DNA from 4 places in the Kitasatospora sp. NPDC094015 genome. Region 1 is predicted to be linked to each of the others. Evidence: riboswitches for the same ligand, from Rfam matches in the RefSeq annotation. Region 1 holds a riboswitch; each other region holds the start of a gene.
The links. Region 1 has a riboswitch for cyclic di-AMP ahead of ABT014_RS33400 (transglycosylase family protein). Riboswitches for the same ligand answer to the same signal wherever they lie in the genome.
Positions count from the first base shown of each region.

Region 1 (5,053 bases):
CCCCAGCGGCAGTCCCGGCTCCCGGGCGTCGAGCCGGCGCACCCGGCGGCCGTCGGCGGACAGCAGGTACGGTCCGGGGTGCCCGCAGTTCAGCAGCCGCAGCCCACCGCCGCTCCCGGGCGCGAACTCCACCAGCAGCGCGGTGACGAAGCCCTCCATCCGCAGCTCCTCGGCGCTCCCGGCGACCTCCCTGGTCAGGGAGTGCTCCAGGCCGTCGGCGACCGCGCCGAGGTCGGGCAGTCCGTCGGCGTGCTCCCGGAACGCTCCCAGCAGCACCGACACGGCGGCCACCGCCGGCAACCCCTTGCCGCGGACGTCCGCGATCAACGCCCGCACCCCGAACGGGGTCCGCTGCAGCGCGTACGCGTCACCGCCGATCAGCGCCTCGGTGTGGGCGGCGCGGTAGCGGGCGGCCACCTCCAGCCGGCCGACCCGGGCGGGTGGCGCGGGCAGCACCGCCTGCTGGGCGGCCTCGGCCACCGAGCGGACCGCCTGGAGCCGGCGCCCGTGCCGGGCCACCACCCGGTTGACCCAGATCCCGATCAGGGCGGCGAACGCGGTGTTGGCCAGTTCCAGGTAGCCGGCGGTGGTACCGACCGAACCGTCGAGCACGGTCAGCACCAGGATCCCGATCAGGACGGCCGCGCCGACCGCGACCGTGTCGCGCAGCGACAGCAGCGCGCCCGCGAGCACGGAGGCCGCAGCCACCATCGGGTCGCCCCAGTAGTCGGCGGGGGAGAGGGCGTCCCAGACCAGGCCCGCGACCAGCAGCGCCCACGGGGCCGCCCGCACGTAGCGGGGCCACTGCGTGGAAGTCGACGCCATGGGCGATCACGATCCCGTCCGGTGGGCCATCTGCCCCGACTCTAGCCGTCGGGGGCCCGGACCACCCGGCGGCAACACACCCGGCCCGGGACGGCCCCCGGCCGGGTGCGGGCCCGGTCCGGACACGGCGAACGGCCCGGGGACGGGAGGTCTCCGGGCCGTCGCGCACGTCTTCGGGGGTGGGGGCGTCGGGTCCGGCTCCTCAGCCCTCCTCGACGACCGGCCTGCGGTGGTTCAGGCGCTGCTGGTCGGCCGCGTCGCCGGTCCGCGCCTCGGTGCGCCGGGTGCGGTCGAGGTAGTCACGGACGATCAGCTCGACCGCGTCCTGCGGATTCCTCGTGCCGGACTGGAGCATCACCTCGATCGCGAGATCGGCGTCGAGGGTGATGGTGACCTTGGCCATGGCGGGTGCTCCTCGGAGTCGACCCGCCTCAGCCTAGGCCGCTGCCCCCGGAACCGGAAAGGTCTCCGAGGGCCGCGGCCCGGTGGATCCTGGATCAGATCCGGCCCGCGAAGTCCGGGGCCCAGTCGGCGATGGTCTCGGTCCGCACGCCGGCGCTCGGGTTGGCGGCCTCGACGTACTTGCCGTCACCGACGTAGAGCGCGACGTGGTAGACACCGGAGTTGCTGCCGTTGTTGGACCAGAACAGCAGGTCGCCCGGGAGCAGGTTGTCCAGCGAGACGCGGGTGGCGGTGTCCGCCTGGTCCGCGGCGACGCGGGGCAGCGAGATGCCGGCCTGGCGGTAGGCCGCCTGGACCAGGCCCGAGCAGTCCCAGCCGCCGTCGCTGCTGCCGCCGTAGACGTAGGCCTGGCCGACCTTGGACAGCGCGAAGTTGACCGCGGCGGCCTTGGAGCCGGTGGCCTGGGTGGCGGCGGCGGGCTTGGCCGCGGTGGTGGTCGCGGCGGCGGGGGCGCTGGTGGCCGGCTTGGCGGCGGCCGGCGCGGCGGCCTGGGTGTCGCCGCCCAGCGAGAGGTGCTGGCCCGGGTAGATGTGGTCGGCGCCCTCGGTCAGGACCGACTTGTTCAGCTCGTAGAGCTTCTCCCAGCCGCCCTGGACGTGGTTCTTCTCGGCGATCTGCGACAGCCAGTCGCCGGCGACCACGGTGTAGTCGTGGGCGCCCTGGTGGCCGTCCCAGCGGCGGTCGCCGGTCCACTGCTTGCCGGTCGACTGCTGCTGGGTGCTCTGCGGCGCGGCGCTCTGCGCGGCGGGCTTCGGAGCGGCGGCCGGCTTGGGGGCGGCGGCGGGCTTCGGTGCGGTCTGGGTGGTGGTGGCCGCGGCGCCGGTGCTCAGCTGCGGGGCCTCGCCGCCCTTGGTCAGACCGGCCTGGACGGAGCACACCGGCCAGGCGCCGGGGCCCTGGGAGGCGAGCACCTTCTCGGCGACGGCGATCTGCTGGTCCTTGGTGGCCTGGTTGGCCTGCGGGGCGTACGCGGTGCCACCGAAGGCGGCCCAGGTGCTGGAGGTGAACTGCAGGCCGCCGTAGAAGCCGTTGCCGGTGTTGATCGACCAGTTGCCGGAGGACTCGCACTGGGCGACCTTGTCCCAGGTGGCGACCGAGGCGGCGGACGCGGAGCCGGCGGTGAGGCACGGGATGGTGAGACCGATGCCGACGACACCGGTGGTGGCGATGATGCGGCGGGCGCGCTTGGAGGCGCTGATGGGCAGCATGAAGATGCGATCCTCTCCCACGCCTACGAGGTGAGCTGTCGGATTCGGGCTGGAGTTGCCCGGCCGTACGTGAATACGGCTTCACCCCAAGCCCCGGACCGGTACTGGCGTACCGCTCCTGGGCGACCTACCTGGTTCCCCCGCTCCTGCCGTGGTGCGTTGCGAGCGCTGCCAGCCCACCCGGCGGCAGGACTCGGCGTCCCGGGTGGCTGGGTCCGTGTGACCACGAACGTGGGAGGACATTAGGCAGAGACAAGTTGAAACCGCAAATATGTGTGAGCGCCATCACACCGCCTTGATCGGGTATTAAAGATCGATAAACCCAGTTCGCCCCGTTCATATTCAATCGCTTTCGCTCAAAAGCCTTTGTCGGAGGGGGACTTGCCTATGCTTCAGTCGGCAGAGCCGGCCCGCGGCCTGGGGGAGGGGTAACCGATCATGGAGTTCGAGGAGAGACCGCCGGAGTCCGACGGCGGCGCCGAGCCGCCATCGCCGCCGCGCCGGCCCCGCTCGCACCGGGCCGAACCGGACCATAAGGGACGTATCGCCCGGCGCAGGCTGCTGATCTGGGGGGCCGTCGGAATCGTCGCGGCGGTGACCGGCGAGGAGTACCTCCGGCAGGCGCCGGTCGGCTCCCGGCGTCCCGGTCCGGTCCGCACCGAGGCCGGGGCGACTCCCGGCACCCACCAGCACGGCTCGCCGTCCCCGTCGGCCAGCGCCGCACCCGTGCCCCCGCAGCCCGCCCCCACCGTGCCCGAGGGCGGCCGGCACTGGTCCGACCCGGCGGGCTGGGGCGGCGCGGTGCCCGGGCCGAGGTCGGCGGTGCGGATCACCGACCAGGTGCTGCTGGACGGCGACGCCGCGGTGGGCTCGCTGCTGATCGAGCCGACGGGCTCGCTGGTCTTCGCCAAGGACCGCAGCCTCACCCTGAGCTCGGCCGGCAACGTCGAGGTCCGCGGCAGCCTCAGCCTGGCGCCCACCGGCACGGTGGTGCACACCCTGAAGTTCCCGGGCGTGGACGAGGGCCGGTTCGAGGGCGGCGGGATGACCGTGGTCCCCACCGATACCGGGCTGTGGGTGACCGGCGCCGGCTACCTGCGGCTGGACGGCGCGCCCCGGACGGCCTGGGTGCGGGCCGCCGGCGCGCTCAAGGCGGGCGACACCAGCATCACCCTGGCCGCCGCCCCGAGCGGCTGGCAGCCCGGCGACGAACTCGCCGTCACCCCGACCGCGCCCCCCGACAGCGAGGACTTCTCCACCCGGTACGACCTGCGCACGGTGCGTCAGGTCAACGGCAGCACGGTCGTCCTTGACGGCCCGTTGACCTACGCCCACCCGCGGGTCGCGGTCGGAGCCGGCGTCACCGTCGGCGCCGAGGTGCTCAACCTGACCCGCAACGTCCGGGTGGAGGGCACCGAGCACGGCCGCGCCCACATCCACCTCACCAGCTCCCGCCACGCCGACGTGCGGCACGCGGCGCTGCGCTGGCTCGGCCCGCGCACCAACGGCAAGGAGCAGTGGAACGGAAAGCCCGTCACCGAGCCGGTGCTCGGCCGCTACGGGCTCCACTTCCACATGCTCGCCGACGCCAGCCGGGGCACCGTCGTGGAGGGCGTGGTGGTGCGCGACGCGGGCAACCACGCCTTCGTCCCGCACATGAGCCACGGCGTCACCTTCCGCAGCTGCATCAGCCACAACACCTGGGAGGACGCCTACTGGTGGGACGGCCCGCAGGACACCCGCACCCCGCAGGGGCCGTCCGACGACATCCTCTACGACTCCTGCGTCGCCTCCCGGACGGTCTTCGAACCCAACCCGCGCGGCTACCGGCTGACCGGCTTCAGCCTCGGCGCCGGCAGCGGGAGCAAGGCCACCGGCTGCGTGGCGGTCGGCGTCCAGGGCGCCACCGGCGCCTCCGGGTACGAGTGGCCGGAGACCAGCGAGGGCGTCTGGACCTTCGAGCGGTGCCTGGCCCACAACAACCTCGAGAACGGCATCTTCGTCTGGCTCAACGCCCAGCACCACCACACCGTGGGCCAGTTCGTCGCGTACCACAACGGCGGCTGGGGCATCGAGCACGGCGCCTACCTGAACGACTTCGACTACACCGCGAGCGTGCTGTACGGCAACGCCGCCGGCGGGATCGCGGTCCACGCGCTCGGCCGGGACCAGGGGACGGTCTTCGACGGCCTGTTGATCGACGCCGCCGGGCAGTCCGACTACGCGGTGGAGACGGCCAAGCACCAGCTGGCCGGGCAGCCGGTGACCATCAGCCGCAGCCGGCTGACCGGCTACCGCAAGGCCGGCATCGCCTTCCGCGCCACCAGCGACGGGCACCCCGACTCCGTCCAGGTGCTGGACTGCTCGTTCAGCGGGAACGAGGTCTGGCTGGACCCGCAGTCGCCCCCGCCCGAGCGGATCGTGCTGCGCAAGGCCGGCGAGAGCCAGGCCGTCGAGCTGACCAAGCCGGACAAGGGCGGCGGCAGTTCGGCGCCGCAGTGGAACGCCTCGATCGCCCCGGCGAGCGTTCCGGACGGTCCGCGCCAGCCGGTCACCCC
Region 1 is NZ_JBEOUL010000056.1:12,758-17,810, reverse strand. Features, by position in the region: gene ABT014_RS33410 (PP2C family protein-serine/threonine phosphatase) at 1-825, opposite strand, end outside; gene ABT014_RS33405 (hypothetical protein) at 1,028-1,228, opposite strand; gene ABT014_RS33400 (transglycosylase family protein) at 1,323-2,495, opposite strand; cyclic di-AMP (ydaO/yuaA leader) riboswitch at 2,501-2,662, opposite strand; gene ABT014_RS33395 (hypothetical protein) at 3,090-5,053, shown strand, end outside.

Region 2 (5,053 bases), on a different contig from region 1:
CAGCGACCATCCCGAGGAGTACGTCTACGGGGTCACCCCCGGCGCCGCCCTGGTGGTCGGCGCGGTCGGCGTCGCCGGGCTCCTGGTCGCCCAGTTCCGCAGCCGGGTCGGCGTGCCCTGGCGCGGCGGCGGCTCGATGCTCTTCGACCTGCGCGAGCGGATCCGGGTCCAGGGCCGGATCCCGGCCCTGCCCGAGGGCTGGCACGCCGACATGGCGCTGCGCCCGGCCGGTGGCCAGTCCTTCTCCGGGGACTTCGTGGTGGCGGCCCGCACCGGCCCCGGGCGCCGGGTCCTGGAGGCCGTCCTCGCGGACGTCTCCGGCAAGGGCATGGACGCGGGCTCCCGGGCGCTGCTGCTCTCCGGTGCCTTCGGCGGCCTGCTGGGCTCGCTGCCTGCCCACGAGTTCCTGCCCGCCGCCAACGGCTACCTGCTGCGCCAGGACTGGGAGGAGGGCTTCGCCACCGCCGTCCACCTGGTGCTCGACCTGGACACCGGCGAGTACGAGCTGCTCTCGGCCGGCCACCTGCCGGGCATGCAGCGGCTGGCGGGCTCCGGCCGCTGGGAGGTCCAGGAGGCGGAGGGCCCGCTGCTCGGCGTGTACGACGGCGCCAAGTTCGACGGCGTACGCGGCCGGCTCGTGCACGGCGACGTGCTGCTGCTGTGCACCGACGGCATGGTCGAGGTGCCGGGGCGCGACCTGACCGAGGGGATGGACCGGCTGATGGGGGAGGCCGACCGGCTGGTGGCCGGCGCCCAGTTCGGCAGCGGCAGCCGGGGGGTGGCCGGCCGGTTGATCGAGTCGGTCGCCAAGGACGTCAACGACGACCGGGCCGTGCTGCTGCTCTGGCGGCGCTGAGCCGGGAGCCCCGGCCGACTTCGGCGCGCCGGTGGACCGCTGCCCGGACTGTCAATCAGGAGTGGTGATCTTCGGCCATTCCCCGCGCCCGGGCCGCCGGAGTGGATCACAGTGCGGTCGGCCTGCCGGTTTGCCGCCCTGCGGCCCAGCCCGGTGCCGATGCCCGGGCACCCGTCGACGCACCGTCAGAAGGGCTCCGCTAAGGTCGCGGACGGCGGAAATTCGTCCCACATCGCGGGATCTTGCTCCTGGGCTTCCGACAAGTCCTTTACGGAGTCCGCACGAGCGACCACACTGAGTCCGGGTGGGCTGGTCGAGACTCGGGGGATGGGGGGCGAATCGTGCGCCACGCGGCTGTCGTCTGGCGACCTCGGACGCCCCTGTGGCGCTCCGGTCGCGGCGGGACGGCCTGTCCGCCAGGGACCGTCCGGTTCCGTCTCGAACCCGCCATGAAATGAGGAAGTGAGTCCGGGTGGCCTTCTCCGTGTCCGCGCTGGTGCTGTTCGGCATCATCGTCGTCATCTTCATCCGTAACAAGCAGCTGAAGACGAGCCACGCGATCATCGCGGCGCTGTTCGGCTTCATGGTGAGCCAGTCCACGGCGGCCAAGCCGATCCAGGACTTCCTCACCCAGCTGGCCTCGACGATCTCCTCCGTCGCGGGCTGAACCCTCCCGGGTCCGCTGTCGAGCCGGTCGGCGCCTGTGCCGTCCGGCCCTTCCCCCTGCCCGCGCCCCGGTCCAGGGCCGTCCCGCGCGGGACGGTCGCGGCGTGCTCCGGTGCGGACGGTGCGGACCGCCGAACCGACGGGGACGCCGGTGGCGCCGCGGACCTCAGCGGCGCTGCGGCCGTACCCGCCGCAGCCGGGCGAGCAGCCCCGCCCGCCGGGTGACGGCGGTCGGTCCGGGCACCTCGACGGGCTCCGGCCGAGCGGCCGGCTGCTCCGCCACCTCCGCGACCAGCAGGATGAACAGCCTTGCCCAGCACAGCCGTTCGCCGCGGGGCCAGTCCAGCGCGCGGAGCGCGGCCGAGGCGCGGTCGCAGACCACCCCGTTCACCCGGACCTCCGCGACGTCCTCGCCGACCCGGCCGCCGAGGAACAGCTTGACCCCGTTCACCTGCGGTCCGGTCAGCTCCGTTCGCAGGCTCTCGGCCAGCGCCGTCAGCGGCTGGTTCGCCGCCAGCCAGTGGGCCAACTCGCGGGAGCCGAAGCCGAACACGGCGGCCGGCCCCTGCAGCGCGTGCCAGCCCGGCAGCTCCGCCGACCGGTAGTGGTCGGCGTACTCGCCCCGGCGCTCCAGCAGTTCGACCACGGCGCCGGCGGTGGTGGTCGCCCACATCCGGACGGCGTTGGCGAGCTGCTCCTCCTCGGTCCGCCCGAGCCCGGCCGCGCAGTCCCACACCACCGGCCCGTCGGCGCGGCCGAGTTGGAGCACGTAGCCGAGGTCGACATGACCGGCGCCGCCGTCGCCCGGGTGCTCGCGGACCGCGACGGCCGTACTGCCGGGGCCCCGCAGCAGCTCGCCGTCGACGGTGAACCCCTGCCCGAAGCGCGCCATTTCGCGGATCACGCTGCGCTGTATGACGTCCAGTCGGTGCTGCGGGCCCACAGGCCGGCTCCTAGCTCGAAGCGTGGGGGAAATCGAACACCGATGAGGCTATCGGCCGCCGCCTCCCGGCGGGAAACCCGAACCGGGCCGGCGGGCGCCGGGACCGGCTCCGAACGGCGCCTGCGGAGCGGTGGACGGCGGCCGACCGGGCCCGGAGGGGGTGACCGGAGTCACGCGAACCGCGGGTTTTCGTCGCTCTCGGTCGTACCGCACGTGCGGAAAGCGAAATTCGCCACGCTGTGCATCGGGAAATGTGCGACGGGTGAGCAATTCGGCTGCGGTGGGCCTTGCGGCCACAGCAGAGCGTGACTTTCGTCCTTGTTGATCTTATGTCCGCTTTCGTTCCTTACGTGCCGTCACTTGCTCCGTATGCGCCTCATAGGTTTTGCTTCGTGACCTGCCCGGCAAACGCCGGGCGGGGCCACCGGGTGGAACGCCGAGTCCTGCCGCTGCCCGGGGCCGACGCACACCATCCGTGCACGGCAGGAGCGGGGGACCCAAGGTAAGTGCCGTTTCCGGAATTCCGGTGCGGCTTGGGGTGAAGCCGTGTCTTTTTCACGGCCGGGCGATCTCCCGTCCGAACCCGACAGCTCACCTCGTAGGCGTCGGAGAGGAACCGCTCAATGTCCGGTAAGGGCAAGCACCGTCGTCCCCGTCTGTCCAGCCTGACCCGAATTGCCGTCGCCACCGGTGTCGTCACCGCTGCCGTCGCTCTTCCGGTCACCGCCGCCTCGGCCCACACCTCCGCCGACGCCCAGGGCACCGTCTCCGCCGCTGCCGAGCAGGCCGCCCCGGCCGCGCCGGCCGCTGCCGAGGCCCCCGCCGACCACAGCTACCAGGTCGTCCACGGCGACACCCTGTCCAAGATCGCCGCTGCCCAGCACGTCGACGGCGGCTGGCAGAAGCTGTACCAGGACAACCGCCAGGTCGTCGGCGGCAACCCGAACCTGATCTTCCCGGGCCAGAAGCTGACCGTCGGTGGCCAGCAGGCCGCCGCCCCGGCCGCCGCCCCGAAGAGCGAGGCCCCGGCCTCCCGCTCCGAGCACCGCGCCCCGGTCACCCCGGCCCCCAAGGCCGAGACCCCGAAGCCGGCCGCCCCCAAGCCGGCTGCCCCGAAGACCGAGGCGCCCGCCGCCTCCGCCCCGGCCGTGGCCCCCGCCACCTCGGGTTACGTCGCGCCGGTCAACGGCCCGCTCGGCACCCCGTACCACCAGGCCGGCTCCAACTGGTCCTCCGGCTACCACACCGGTGTCGACTTCGTGGTGGGCACCGGCACCTCGGTGAAGTCCATCGCGGCCGGCACCGTGGTCTCCGCCGGCAACGGTGGCGCCTACGGCAACGAGGTCGTCATCAAGCACGCCGACGGCAAGTACTCGGAGTACGCCCACCTGTCCTCGATCGGTGTGACGGTCGGCCAGACCGTCACCGCCGGCCAGCAGATCGGCCTCTCCGGCGCCACCGGCAACGTCACGGGCCCGCACCTGCACTTCGAGGTCCGCACCGGCCCGGCGTACGGCTCGGACATCGACCCGGTGGCCTACCTGGCCGCCCACGGCGTCAAGGTCTGATCCCCGGATCGAACCCCACCCGCCACACCCGCCGCAGGCCCGGCCCAGGACCCCAAGTCCCGGGCCGGGCCTCCGGCACACCCGCCGCCGCGTCGCGCACGGCCTTGCCGGGGCGGAGCACAATGCCGTCGCGCGCCGGCGTCCCGGTCCGGCATGATCGCCGGGTGATGCCACCCAGGTCCCAGTTCCTCTCTCCGGCCGGCGAGTTGACCGATCCACCGACGGTCAGGACCGGAGCCCCCGGCGGATGACCAGCTTCCTGACCCACCGGGCACGCGTGCACGACGCCCGGCTCCCCGTCCACCGCCGGCACAGCGCGCTGCGCACCTGCCTCACCCTCTTCGCGCCGTACGGCCTGCGGGCGACCTACCACCACCTCACGCTCACCGCCCGGATCCCCCGGCGGCTGGCGGCGGACCCGGCCGCGCTGGTCCGGGCGGTGGAGGAACTGCACGAGGCGCGGGAGCTGTTGCGTACCCGGGCGGCGGAGTTCGAGGCGCAGCGCCGTGCGCAGAAGCGGGCCGGGCGCCGGGCCGTACCGGAGCCCCGGCCGTGGTGGCTGCGGGGCTGGTGGTGGGCGGGCGGCCCGACCGGCGCCTGGTACGACGATCCGTGCCGTCATCCGTCGCTGCGGCTGCCCGACTACGTCCGGCGGCAGAACGCCCTCCTGGGCGGCGCCGACCTACCGGGCTGCCCGGCCTGCGGGAGCGAGGAGCCGCAGGTGGTGCTGCCGACCGGTCACGGCTCGGTCGAGTTGTGCGCCGGATGCGGATGGGCACCGGCGCCGTGTCCGTGCGGGCGCGGGCACGGGTTCGTACCGGCCACCCCGTGGGGCTGGAAGGAGATCTGGCGTCGCGAGCACCTCGGCGACGACGGCCGCCCGATCGGGCACGGGACGGGCCCGGAGACCTGACCGGCCCTCACACGACTTCGGCCCCGGGTCGGCGAGTTGATCGCCGGCCCGGGGCCGAGGTGGTGGAGCGGGTGACGAGAATCGAACTCGCGTGACCAGTTTGGAAG
Region 2 is NZ_JBEOUL010000019.1:47,172-52,224, forward strand. Features, by position in the region: gene ABT014_RS22130 (PP2C family protein-serine/threonine phosphatase) at 1-856, shown strand, start outside; gene ABT014_RS22135 (hypothetical protein) at 1,329-1,523, shown strand; gene ABT014_RS22140 (DUF6348 family protein) at 1,689-2,426, opposite strand; cyclic di-AMP (ydaO/yuaA leader) riboswitch at 2,923-3,085, shown strand; gene ABT014_RS22145 (M23 family metallopeptidase) at 3,089-4,033, shown strand; gene ABT014_RS22150 (hypothetical protein) at 4,281-4,946, shown strand; tRNA gene ABT014_RS22155 (tRNA-Gly) at 5,010-5,053, opposite strand, start outside.
Region 2: it holds a riboswitch for cyclic di-AMP, as region 1 does, so the genes downstream of both, ABT014_RS22145 (M23 family metallopeptidase) here and ABT014_RS33400 (transglycosylase family protein) in region 1, are expected to answer to the same signal.

Region 3 (5,053 bases), on a different contig from region 1:
GGCGGCACCCACGCCTGAGCGCCCGCAGCCCGGCCGGCCGGGAAGCCCGCCCCCGCCGGGAGCCCCCCGGGAAGCCCGCCCGGCCCCGGGGCGGGCGGCCCGAACGGGTGACCGCACCCGCACCGCCCGCTCGGCCTCCCGGGAGCCGCCCAGGGCCGGACCGATGATGGGACCGACTGATGATCGTTCAGCGGTACGGAGGTCGGGCCCATGCGGGTACGTGCAGTCCAGCTCGGGCGTATCGCCTTCGGCCTGCTGGCGGCGGTGGCGCTGGGCGTCCAGGGGTATCACGCGGTCGGTGAGGGGTCGCCGCTCACCGACTTCTTCAGCTACTTCACCGTCCTCAGCAACCTCCTCGCCCTGCTGGTGCTGATCACCGGCGGTGTGCTCGGCCTGCGCGGCCGCCCGGGCGTGCCGGACGAGATCCGCGGCGCCGTGGTGCTCTACCTGGCCATCACCGGACTGATCTACGGCCTGCTGCTGTCCGGCTACGGTCTCGGCCTGCTGCTGCCGTGGGTGAACGACATCGTCCACCGGGTGATGCCGGTGGTCCTGCTCGCCGACTGGCTGCTGGTGCCGCCGGCCGCCCGGCTCGGCCGCACCACGGTGCTGAAGTGGCTGGTGTTCCCGCTCGTGTACCTGGTGTACACGCTGATCCGCGGGTCGCTGGTGCGGTGGTACCCGTACCCGTTCGTCGACCCGGGGCTGCCGGGCGGCTACGGCCGGGTGGCCGGCGCCTGCACGCTGCTGCTGGCGCTGTTCGTGGCGGTGGCCGCCGCGCTGGTCTGGCTCGGCAACCGGTTCCGCGCCCGCCGCACCCCCCGGGGTCGGCACGCCAGGAGCACGCCCGAGCCGGCCGGCGACCCCGGCTGAGCCGGCCGACCGATCGCACCCCCCCGCACCCCCCCGTACCGGCGCGAACCGAGGGAGCACCACCGCATGGGGCTGACCAGCCACAAGGTGCTGGCGATCGCCGTCCTGGCGGCCCTGCTGGTGGCCGCCGCGACGGTGCGCGGCTGGCCCCGGCTGGCCGCCCCCGGCCCGCGCGCGGTGGCCGGGCGGATCGCGGCGCTGCTGGCCACCCAGCTGGCGCTGCTGCTCGCGCTCGGGCTGGCCGCGAACGACTGGTTCTCCTTCTACGGCAGCTGGGACGACCTGCTCGGCACCGCGCCGGGCGGACCGGTCACGGTGACCACCGGAGCCCCGGGCGACGGGCTGCGGGTGCTCGGCCGCGAGCCGGTGCGCGGCGGCGGCGCGGTCGGCCGGGAGCCCGCCGCCTCCGGCGAGATCCAGGCGGTACGGATCACCGGCCCGCGCTCGGGGCTGAGCACCGACGGGTACGTCTACCTGCCGCCGCAGTACTTCCGGCCCGAGTACGCCGGCCGCCGCTTCCCCGCCGTCCTGGTGATGACGGGCTTCCCCGGGGACGCCCGGAACCTGATCACCCGGCTGAACTACCCCGGCGCGGCGCTGCGGCTCAACCTGGCCGGGCGGATGCCGCCCACCGTGCTGGTGCTGCTGCGGCCGTCCCCCGCGATGCCCGCCGACACCGAGTGCGAGGACGCCCCGGGCGGGGCCCGGGCCGAGACCTACCTGGCCCGCGACGTGCCGGCCGCGGTCGCGGCCGGCTTCCGGATCTCGCCCGACCCGCGCTCCTGGGCGGTGATGGGCAACTCGACCGGCGGCTACTGCGCGCTGAAGCTCGCCATGCGCCACCCCGAGGTCTTCCCGAGCGCCGTCGCGCTCTCCGGCTACTACCGGGCCGCCGAGGACGCCACCACCGGCGACCTGTTCGGCGGCAGCCCGCGCCGCCGGGAGGAGGCCGACCTGCTGTGGCGGCTGGGGCACCTGCCGCCGCCCGGCATCGCGGTGCTGCTGGCCGGGGCCGAACGCGGTGACGGCGACTACCTCGCGGACACCCGGGCGTTCGCCGCCGCGGTGCGGGCCCCGATGTCGCTGGCCACCGCCACGGTGCCGGAGGGCGGCCACAACTTCCGGACCTGGGGACTGCTGCTGCCGGCCGCGCTGGAGTGGCTGGCCGGGCGCCTGCGGGTCAGCTGAGCGGCCGGAGCTTCCCGGTGTGCAGCTCGCCGAACCGGCCACCCTCGCCCTCGTACGTCCAGAAGACGCGGACGGTCAGCGCGTTCAGGTCCATCACGTGGCTCACGGTGATGCCGCTCTGCTCCGTCCAGCTGACGAAGTAGACCTGCGGGCCCACCTCGGCGACGTGCAGCCGCACGTCCTCCCACTGCCCGGCCGACTCGCCGAGGCCCTCCCAGCGCAGCCGCGTCCCGTCGGCGGAGTAGGAGTTGCGGAAGGAGGCGCCGTTGTCGACGTCGAACAGGTAGGTACGTCCGGCGAAGCCAGGCAGGGGCGCGGTCATCTCAGGGGTGATCCTCTGATCGGTCGGCGGCGGGTGCGGCCGGGCCCCGGCCGCACCCCAAACCTAGCGGACGCGCGGTCGCCGCAGACCGGTCCGCCGGTGAACCGCTGCCCTACGGAGAGTTCCCGGCGGGCGCCGGTGTGAGGGACGTCTCGTTGTCCGTGTGCGATCCGTCTGCCTAGCCTGCACGGGATGCCCGGCTGGGCAGACCCGCCGTCGGGACGCCTAGTCCTGTCCACCCGAGGGCGGTCACTCGAGCACCGTCATGGACAGGAGCGGGGGAACCAGGTACGTGCCGTGCCCCGCTCCGCCCAGGAGCGGTCCGCGCGGCTTGGGGTGAAGCCGCACCACAGGCGGCCGGGCAGCCTCGTGCCCGAACCCGACAGCTCACCTCGCAGGCGTCGCAGAGGAAATCCCCCATGCGACTTTCCCCCACCCCCGCCCGCCTCGGCCTGCTCGCGGGCGCCACCGTGCTGGCCGGCATCCCGCTGGTCGGCCAGGCCCAGGCGGCCGGCCCCACGGTCACCCAGGACCGCCTCGGCCCGACGGCGATGGCCGCCGGCACCGCCGCCAAGGCCGGCCTCACGCTGCACTCCTCCGGCTGCTTCACCGCCAAGACCGTCGGCGTCGGCGTCCGCGACGCGGCCGGCCACAACCTCGACTTCCCGGGCAACGCGGCCAACGTGCAGATCTGCCCGGGCGGCACCACCTTCACCAGCGCCGCCCGCACCCTGCCGGCCGGCACCTACACCGAGTTCGGCTTCTGGCAGGACTCCGCGAACGCCTGGCACAACCTGCCCGCGCAGACCCTGACGGTGGCCGCGGCCGGCACCGGCACGCCGACCCCGGCTCCCACCCCGACGCCCACGCCGACGCCCACGCCGACCCCGACGCCGACCCCCACCCCCGGCACCGGCGCGCCGGTCGCGGGCAAGGCGCTGACCTGGTCGGACGAGTTCGACAGCCTGTCCAAGACCCGCTGGACCACCGACCGCAGCAGCTCCTACCGCTACGGCACCCACAACCCGGACGACAACAAGCTGGACTGGCTGAGCCCGAGCGGCGTCAGCGTCTCCGGCGGGCAGGCCACCTTCACCGCCAAGCCGGGCGCCAACAAGCTGGAGAACGGCAAGCAGGCCTGGGACACCGGCCTGCTCACCACCGAGTACTCCGCCGAGGGCTTCCAGGTGAAGACCGGCGACTACGCCGAGACCCGGGTCAAGCTGCCCGCCGGCACCGGCGCCTGGCCGGCGCTGTGGACCTGGAAGAACGGCAACGGGGAGATCGACTCCTTCGAGTACCACCCCGACAACCCGAACCTGCTGGAGCTGACCAACCACGTCAAGTCCGGCTCCAAGTACGTCACCGACGCGAACGCGATCGGCAAGGACAAGTGGGTCACCATCGGCACCTACTACGGCGCCGACTCGGTCGACTGGTACGTCAACGGCACCAAGGTCTTCTCCGACAACACCGGGGTCGGCACCAACTGGTCCGCGTACCTGATCCTCAACCTGTCGCTGAGCGCCGGCCAGTACCACCCCGCGCCCACCGGCACCGCGCCGATCACCTTCGCCGCGGACTACGTCCGGGTCTACCGCTGACCCTCACGCCGGCACGCTCAGCGTGAACGGCGTGCCGTCGTCCGCCGGGTGGCGGTCGTCGGCGCCGGACACCAGCAGGTGCCCCTCGGCCCGTGTGCCGGGGGGCACCTCGCGTGCCACCCGGACCGGCGCCAGGACGGTCGCGCTGCGCCCGGCGCCCAGGCCTGCGGGGAAGGTGCACCGCAGCAGGTGCCCGGCGCCGGAGGTGGTGCAGGAGTCGGGGAAGAACGGCCCCTCGAAGGTGAACCCGGCCGGCAGCTCGGCCAGCACGGTGAAGCCCGCGGCGGTCCGGTCCGGCCCGCCGTTGGCGACGAAGCCGTGCAGGGTGGTGGTGCCGCCCGGCGCGGCCGGGTCCGGGTCCAGCCGGACCACCCGCAGGTCCGAGCCGCCGGGGGCGGCCCCGACCGCCGGGCCGGCCGCTCCGCCGACCGCCAGCAGCGCCGCCGCCACCGCACCCGCCGTCCGCGCCGCCGCGCGCGCCGTCACCCGCCTGGCCACCTCGGACCTCCCACCGCTCGCCGTACGGACCGATACTCACGGTAGCGAGCCGAGTGGGACGAGCCGAGGAGGCACGGGTGTCGGAGCGGGTGCTGAGCGAGGTCAGCGGACGGATCGCCGCGGACCGGGAGGGCGGGTTCGTGGCGTCGTACCGGGCCCTGGTCACCGGGGAGCTGCCGGAGGGGCTGCTGCGCACCGAACTGCTGCGCGGGCCGGACCGGCACTGGCGGGTGCAGAGCCTGTGGCGGGACATGGCCGCGCTGGAGGCGGTGCGGGCGGACCCGCGGATGGCCGCCGCCCCCCGGCTGTTCCGCGAGGCCGGCACCGAACCCGACCTGGCCGTCTTCCTGCTCACGGCGGACGCTTCCGGCACCGGCTGAGCCAGGCCCGCGGCAGGCCGAGCCCGGTCACGCACCGGGTGGGCTCAGGGGGCGAGCACCTGGCCCAGCCGGAGGGCGATCTGGCGCATCACCGGGACCAGCGCGGCACTGCCCGCCGCCGCCTCCAGCGCCCGGATCCGGGCCTCCGGGCCGGACACCGAGAGCGCGGTCGGGGTCGGTGCGCCGGG
Region 3 is NZ_JBEOUL010000001.1:173,085-178,137, reverse strand. Features, by position in the region: gene ABT014_RS00795 (SDR family NAD(P)-dependent oxidoreductase) at 1-18, shown strand, start outside; gene ABT014_RS00790 (Pr6Pr family membrane protein) at 211-873, shown strand; gene ABT014_RS00785 (alpha/beta hydrolase) at 940-2,061, shown strand; gene ABT014_RS00780 (phenolic acid decarboxylase) at 2,054-2,383, opposite strand; cyclic di-AMP (ydaO/yuaA leader) riboswitch at 2,632-2,799, shown strand; gene ABT014_RS00775 (glycoside hydrolase family 16 protein) at 2,803-3,987, shown strand; gene ABT014_RS00770 (hypothetical protein) at 3,991-4,473, opposite strand; gene ABT014_RS00765 (antibiotic biosynthesis monooxygenase) at 4,563-4,865, shown strand; gene ABT014_RS00760 (IclR family transcriptional regulator) at 4,910-5,053, opposite strand, start outside.
Region 3: it holds a riboswitch for cyclic di-AMP, as region 1 does, so the genes downstream of both, ABT014_RS00775 (glycoside hydrolase family 16 protein) here and ABT014_RS33400 (transglycosylase family protein) in region 1, are expected to answer to the same signal.

Region 4 (5,053 bases), on a different contig from region 1:
CACGGCCTGGCTCCCGACCCGGCCCTGCTCGCCCACATCCGCACCCACACCGCCCCGCCCCCGGACGACACCACCGTCACCCGCGCCCTCGACTTCCTGCTCCACCCCGAGGCGGCGTAGCCCGTACCCGCGCGGGTGGCCGGAGGAACGCTGGACGGGTACGGGTGCGTACCCGTACCCTCGGGCGTACACCGGAAGGAGCATCCGATGGCCGACGCCAACGTGCGCATCCCCGCCGAGGCCCGCGACCGCCTCGCCGAGGTCGCCGCCGCCGAGCACCTCTCGCTGCGCGCCTATCTGGCCCGCCTCGCCGAGACGGTCCTCACCCCCGCCGAGCGCGCCGAGCGGGCCGAGCAGGCCCGCCGGAAGCTCCAGGCGTGGAACGGGTACGACCCCTCCGCCACCCGGACCGAGGAGCTGGACGCCGAGCTCGACCGGCGCCTGGCCGAGGCGGACGGCCGGTGACCGAACTCCACGTGGTCCTGGACGAGACCGCGATGGTCGCCGCCGGCCGCGGCAACCCCCTCGCCTCCCGCCTCATCCACCGGGCCCACGCCGAGAACGGCTGGCACCTCTACGCCCCCGCCTGCGCGCTCGTGGAGGCCGACCGCGCGCGCCCCGGCACCGCCGAGCACCTCGCCGCGCTGCCCGCCGTCATCGTCCTCGAACTCGACCTCGCCGCCGCCCTGGCGGTCGCGGCAGGGACCACCTGGGGACGGGACCACTGCCGGTACGCGGCGACACCCACCCCCGAACGGCCGGACGGCGCCCTGATCGCCACCGTCGACCCGGGCCGCTGGAAGGACGAGCCGGTCCGGCTCATCGATCTCACTGCCTGACCGAGGGCGACTCCCGCCTACCCCCAGGAGCCCGCGGTGCCGGTGGTACCCGTGCTGCGGCCGGTCTCCGTGCCACGCGTCTCCGTGCTGCGGCGGGTGGGCGCCGGGATCGGGCCGAGGTCGGGGTCGGAGCTGGTGCGGGTGGTCGGGGCGGCGGCCGTGACGGGTGCGTCCTGGGGAGCGCGGCGGGGCGCCTCGGTGCCGAGCGCCTCCAGGCGGACCACGAAGTTGCGGACACTGGTGTCGTGCGGGTGCTGCGGCCACCGGACGTCCTTGGCGTGCACCACCCGGCTGCGCCGGCCGCCGTGCGAGGAGAGCGGTCCGGGCACCACCTTCACGTCCGGCCGCCAGCCGAGGCCCGGGTAGAGGTGCTCCAGGACCAGCTCCCAGGAGTCCTCCCGGACGTCGAGGAACTCCCCGACCCGGCCCGCCACCACCTGGCTGCCGTACGGCGTCCGCACCACCGCCCGCTGTTCGAAGTCGGCGTCCTTGCCGACCACGGTGATCCGCCACGGGCCGTCGAATCGCAGCATGGGTGTCCTCCTGGGCTTGCGGTCCGGGCGCACGACCGCGCCCGTCCAGGAGTACGGGCCGCCGGGTCGCGGCGGTTCGCCACGTCCCGACGGCCCGTCCGGGTCGTCCGCTCAGTTGCCGTGCCGGCCCTTGCGCCGGGCGGCGACCAGCACCCCGACGCCGACCAGCACCGCGCCGCCGCCGACGGCCGCGATCAGACCGCCGTTGCTGCCGCCGCCGGTCTCGGCCAGCTTCGGCTTGTCGGGCGTGGCGGACCCGCTCGGGGTCGGCGTGCCGGAGGTCGGCGTGGACGGCGAGGCGGCCGGGACGGACGCGCTGGGCGACGGGGTGCCGCTCGGCGGCGGGGTGGGCCTGCCGCTCGGCGGCACCGACGGGCTCGGCGGGGTGGACGGCGGGGTGCAGAGCGGCACGTCGGCGATCTTCTTGTCGACGTGGGTGTCCGCCAGCGTGTAGCGCCAGGTGTCGCCCTTGCCGGTGTAGCCGACGGTCAGCTTGACGGTGCCGTGGGCGTCCACGGTGCCGGTGTACTTCTCGTCGCTGCCCTGGCGGGCGAAGGTGTAGTCGCCCTTGGCCTTGTAGTTGTTGCCGAGCACGACCTGGACGTGGGTCTCGTCGGTCCGGCAGCCGACGGTCAGCGCGGCGTCGCTCGGGTGCCAGGCGAACGCGGTGCCGGAGCCCGCCGCGGCGAGCGCGGCGACCGCGCAGCCCACGACGACAGCGGATCGGACCTGCTTCATGTACGCATCTCCTTCAGGTCCCGGGAGGCGGGACGGAGTTCTCCGGGATTCGGTGGACCGGATTCGATGGACCAGCACGGGCCGCCGCCCCACCCCGGCCGGTCCTGCCGACCGGGCGCAGCGACACGTCAACCCGTCCTACGGCTGCGCCCGGTCGCCGGGTTCAGCCGCGGGGCCCGCCGGGGGCCGGCCGCACCGTGGCCTGCGTCACGCCGGTCGGCGCCGGTCCGCACCCTGCCGGTCGCCCCTGGTGGACGGTGCGACGGCGAACCTCCGGTGCCGCCCCGGGGTGCTTCCGGCACGCCCGCGAGCGCAGGTCAGGAGGGTCTCGGCCACCAAGGCACAAGTAATTCGTGATGATTGTGTGATGCTCAGTATGCAGGCTTGTTATTGAGGCGTTGATCCCTCTAATCTCCGGTTCAGTCCGCTGCTGCGGACTCCCGGTGACACGGCACGCCCAACCCTGCCCACCGCGTGACCGGGACGACCGAAAGACCCTGGGCAGGGGCGGGGGACCCAGGTTCTTTCGCCGATCCCCCTCGGCTTGGGGTGAAGCCGCGCAGCGCGCGGCCGGGCCACCTCCCGGTCCGAACCCGACAGCTCACCTCGCAGGCGTGCGGAGAGGGATATCTGATGGTCTTTTCGGGCTCCGGTCGTCACCGTCGTCCCACCCAGACCGATCGCGCCGTCGCGGCCGCCGGTGTGGCGGGGGTCGGGCTGGCCCTGCCGCTGCTGACCGCGACCGGGGCGCACGCCGCCACGCCGGACACCTGGCAGGCGGTCGCGCAGTGCGAGACGGGCGGGAACTGGACGGTCGACCCGGGCACCGGGCGCTACGGCGGCCTCGGGCTCACCCTGCGGACCTGGGTGGCGTACGGCGGCGACGAGTTCGCGGCGCAGCCCGACCACGCCACCCCGCAGGAGCAGATCACCGTCGCGGAGCGACTGCTCGCCGGGCACGGCCCGAGCCTGTGGCCCACCTGCGGCCCGGCCGCCGGCCTGCCGGCCGCGCAGACCCCGGCGCCCACCAGCACGCCCGAGCCCACGCCGGCCCCGAGCACCTCGGCACCGGTCCGCGGCGACGGCGGCGTGGTCCCGCAGTTCCCGCTGCCGTACCTGACCTCGCAGCCCTCCGTCCCGACCGAGGGCAACGGCACCACCGCCCCGGTCCCGCCGGCCGGCCAGGACCAGCCCGCCGGCCGGCCCGGCACCCAGCCGTCCGGCCAGCCGAGCACGCTGCCGGGCACGCCGACCGGCCAGCCCACCGGCGACCCGACGGCCACCACGCCGGTCACCACCCCGGACCCGACCGCGACCGTCCCCGGCACGCCGGTCAGCCCCTCGCCGTCCGGCACCCCGACCACCGGCGACCTGCCCGTGCCGGGCGCCACCGGCACCACCGCGCCGACCACCGGCCTGCCGGTCGACCCCGCCACCACCCCCGCCCCGACGACGGCCGCCACGCCCGACCCGGCCGCCACGACCCCGGTCGCCGCCACCACCCCGGCGCCCGCCACCACCTACACGGTGGCCCCCGGCGACACCCTCTCCACCATCTCCAACAGCCTGACCCTGGGCGGCTGGCAGCACCTGTACGACAACAACTCCCCGACGGTCGGCGGCAACCCGGACCTGATCCACCCCGGCCAGGTGCTCACCCTCCCCTGAGCCGTCCGGACTTCCGGGCGGGGCCGGCACCGGCCCCGCCCGGAAGCGTGACGGGCGGCCCTGGCAGACTGCCGCCGGCGGCCCGTACCGGACGATCAGCACCCGAGGTTCCATGCAGCACCTGCTCACCGGCTTCACGCCGATCTGGGTGCTCACCGCGGTCGGGTACCTGGTCGCCCGCACCGGGCTGCTCGGCCCGCAGGCGGAGGCGGTGCTCGGCCGGTTCGTCTTCCACGTGGCCATGCCCGCCGCGCTGTTCACGATGCTCGCCGGGGCCCGGCTGGACACCTTCGCCACCGGCGCGATGCTGGCCTTCGCCGCCGGCACGGTGCTCGCCACCGGACTGGGCGCGCTGGCCGCACGCCGGCTGTTCGACCGCCGGCCGGCCGACCAGGCGATCAGCGGCATGGCCGCCGGGTACGTCAACTCGGCCAACCTGGGCATCCCGGTGGCCCTCCAGGTGCTCGGTGACGCCTCGTTCGTCGCGCAGATCCTGCTGTTCCAGGTGCTGCTGGTCTCCCCGGTGATCCTCGCGCTGCTGGACGTGGGCACCGCGCGGGGCGCCCACGGCGGCCGGCTGCTCGCGCTGGCGATGCTGCCGCTGCGCAACCCGATCATCCTGGCCTCCGCCCTGGGCGCGCTGCTCTCCGCCGCCGGCTGGACCCTGCCCACCGCCCTCGCCCGCCCCGGCGAACTGCTCGGCGCGGCCGCCGTACCGACCGCCCTGGTCACGCTCGGCATGTCGCTGCACGGCCACCGCGACCCCACCACCGCCGGGCGCCGCGCGGAGGTCGGCGTCACGGTCCTGCTCAAGACCCTGGTCCAGCCCCTGGCCGCACTCGCCGTCGGCGTCCTGCTGCTCCACCTGCCCCGGCCGCAACTGCTCGCGGTGGTGCTCTGCTCCGCCCTGCCCACCGCCCAGAACGCCTTCGTCTACGCCCGCGAGTACGGCCTCAGCACCACCCTGGCCCGCGACTCGGTACTCACCTCCACCCTCGTCTCGATGGCCACCCTCTCCCTGGTCTACTGGACCCTCGGCCCGACCAACTGAGGACCCCGCGCAGGTGCCGGAGCCGGTCGCGACACCGCGGGGTCGTTGCCGGTCGAACGACGGTTGTCGGACGATGATCTGATCCCCCGTGCGAGGAACCGGGAGGATGCCGCCAAGGCGTTGGGAGTTGAAGCACCTGTGCTGTGGCCGAAAGCAGTCAGCGATGTCCTGAAGACCGGTCCGGACCGGGAGATCGTCCGCAGTTACCCGTACCGCTCGGCCTG
Region 4 is NZ_JBEOUL010000009.1:225,735-230,787, reverse strand. Features, by position in the region: gene ABT014_RS14785 (hypothetical protein) at 1-120, shown strand, start outside; gene ABT014_RS14780 (hypothetical protein) at 208-465, shown strand; gene ABT014_RS14775 (hypothetical protein) at 498-839, shown strand; gene ABT014_RS14770 (hypothetical protein) at 857-1,372, opposite strand; gene ABT014_RS14765 (LPXTG cell wall anchor domain-containing protein) at 1,484-2,110, opposite strand; cyclic di-AMP (ydaO/yuaA leader) riboswitch at 2,586-2,739, shown strand; gene ABT014_RS14760 (transglycosylase family protein) at 2,744-3,778, shown strand; gene ABT014_RS14755 (AEC family transporter) at 3,891-4,829, shown strand; gene ABT014_RS14750 (XRE family transcriptional regulator) at 4,968-5,053, shown strand, end outside.
Region 4: it holds a riboswitch for cyclic di-AMP, as region 1 does, so the genes downstream of both, ABT014_RS14760 (transglycosylase family protein) here and ABT014_RS33400 (transglycosylase family protein) in region 1, are expected to answer to the same signal.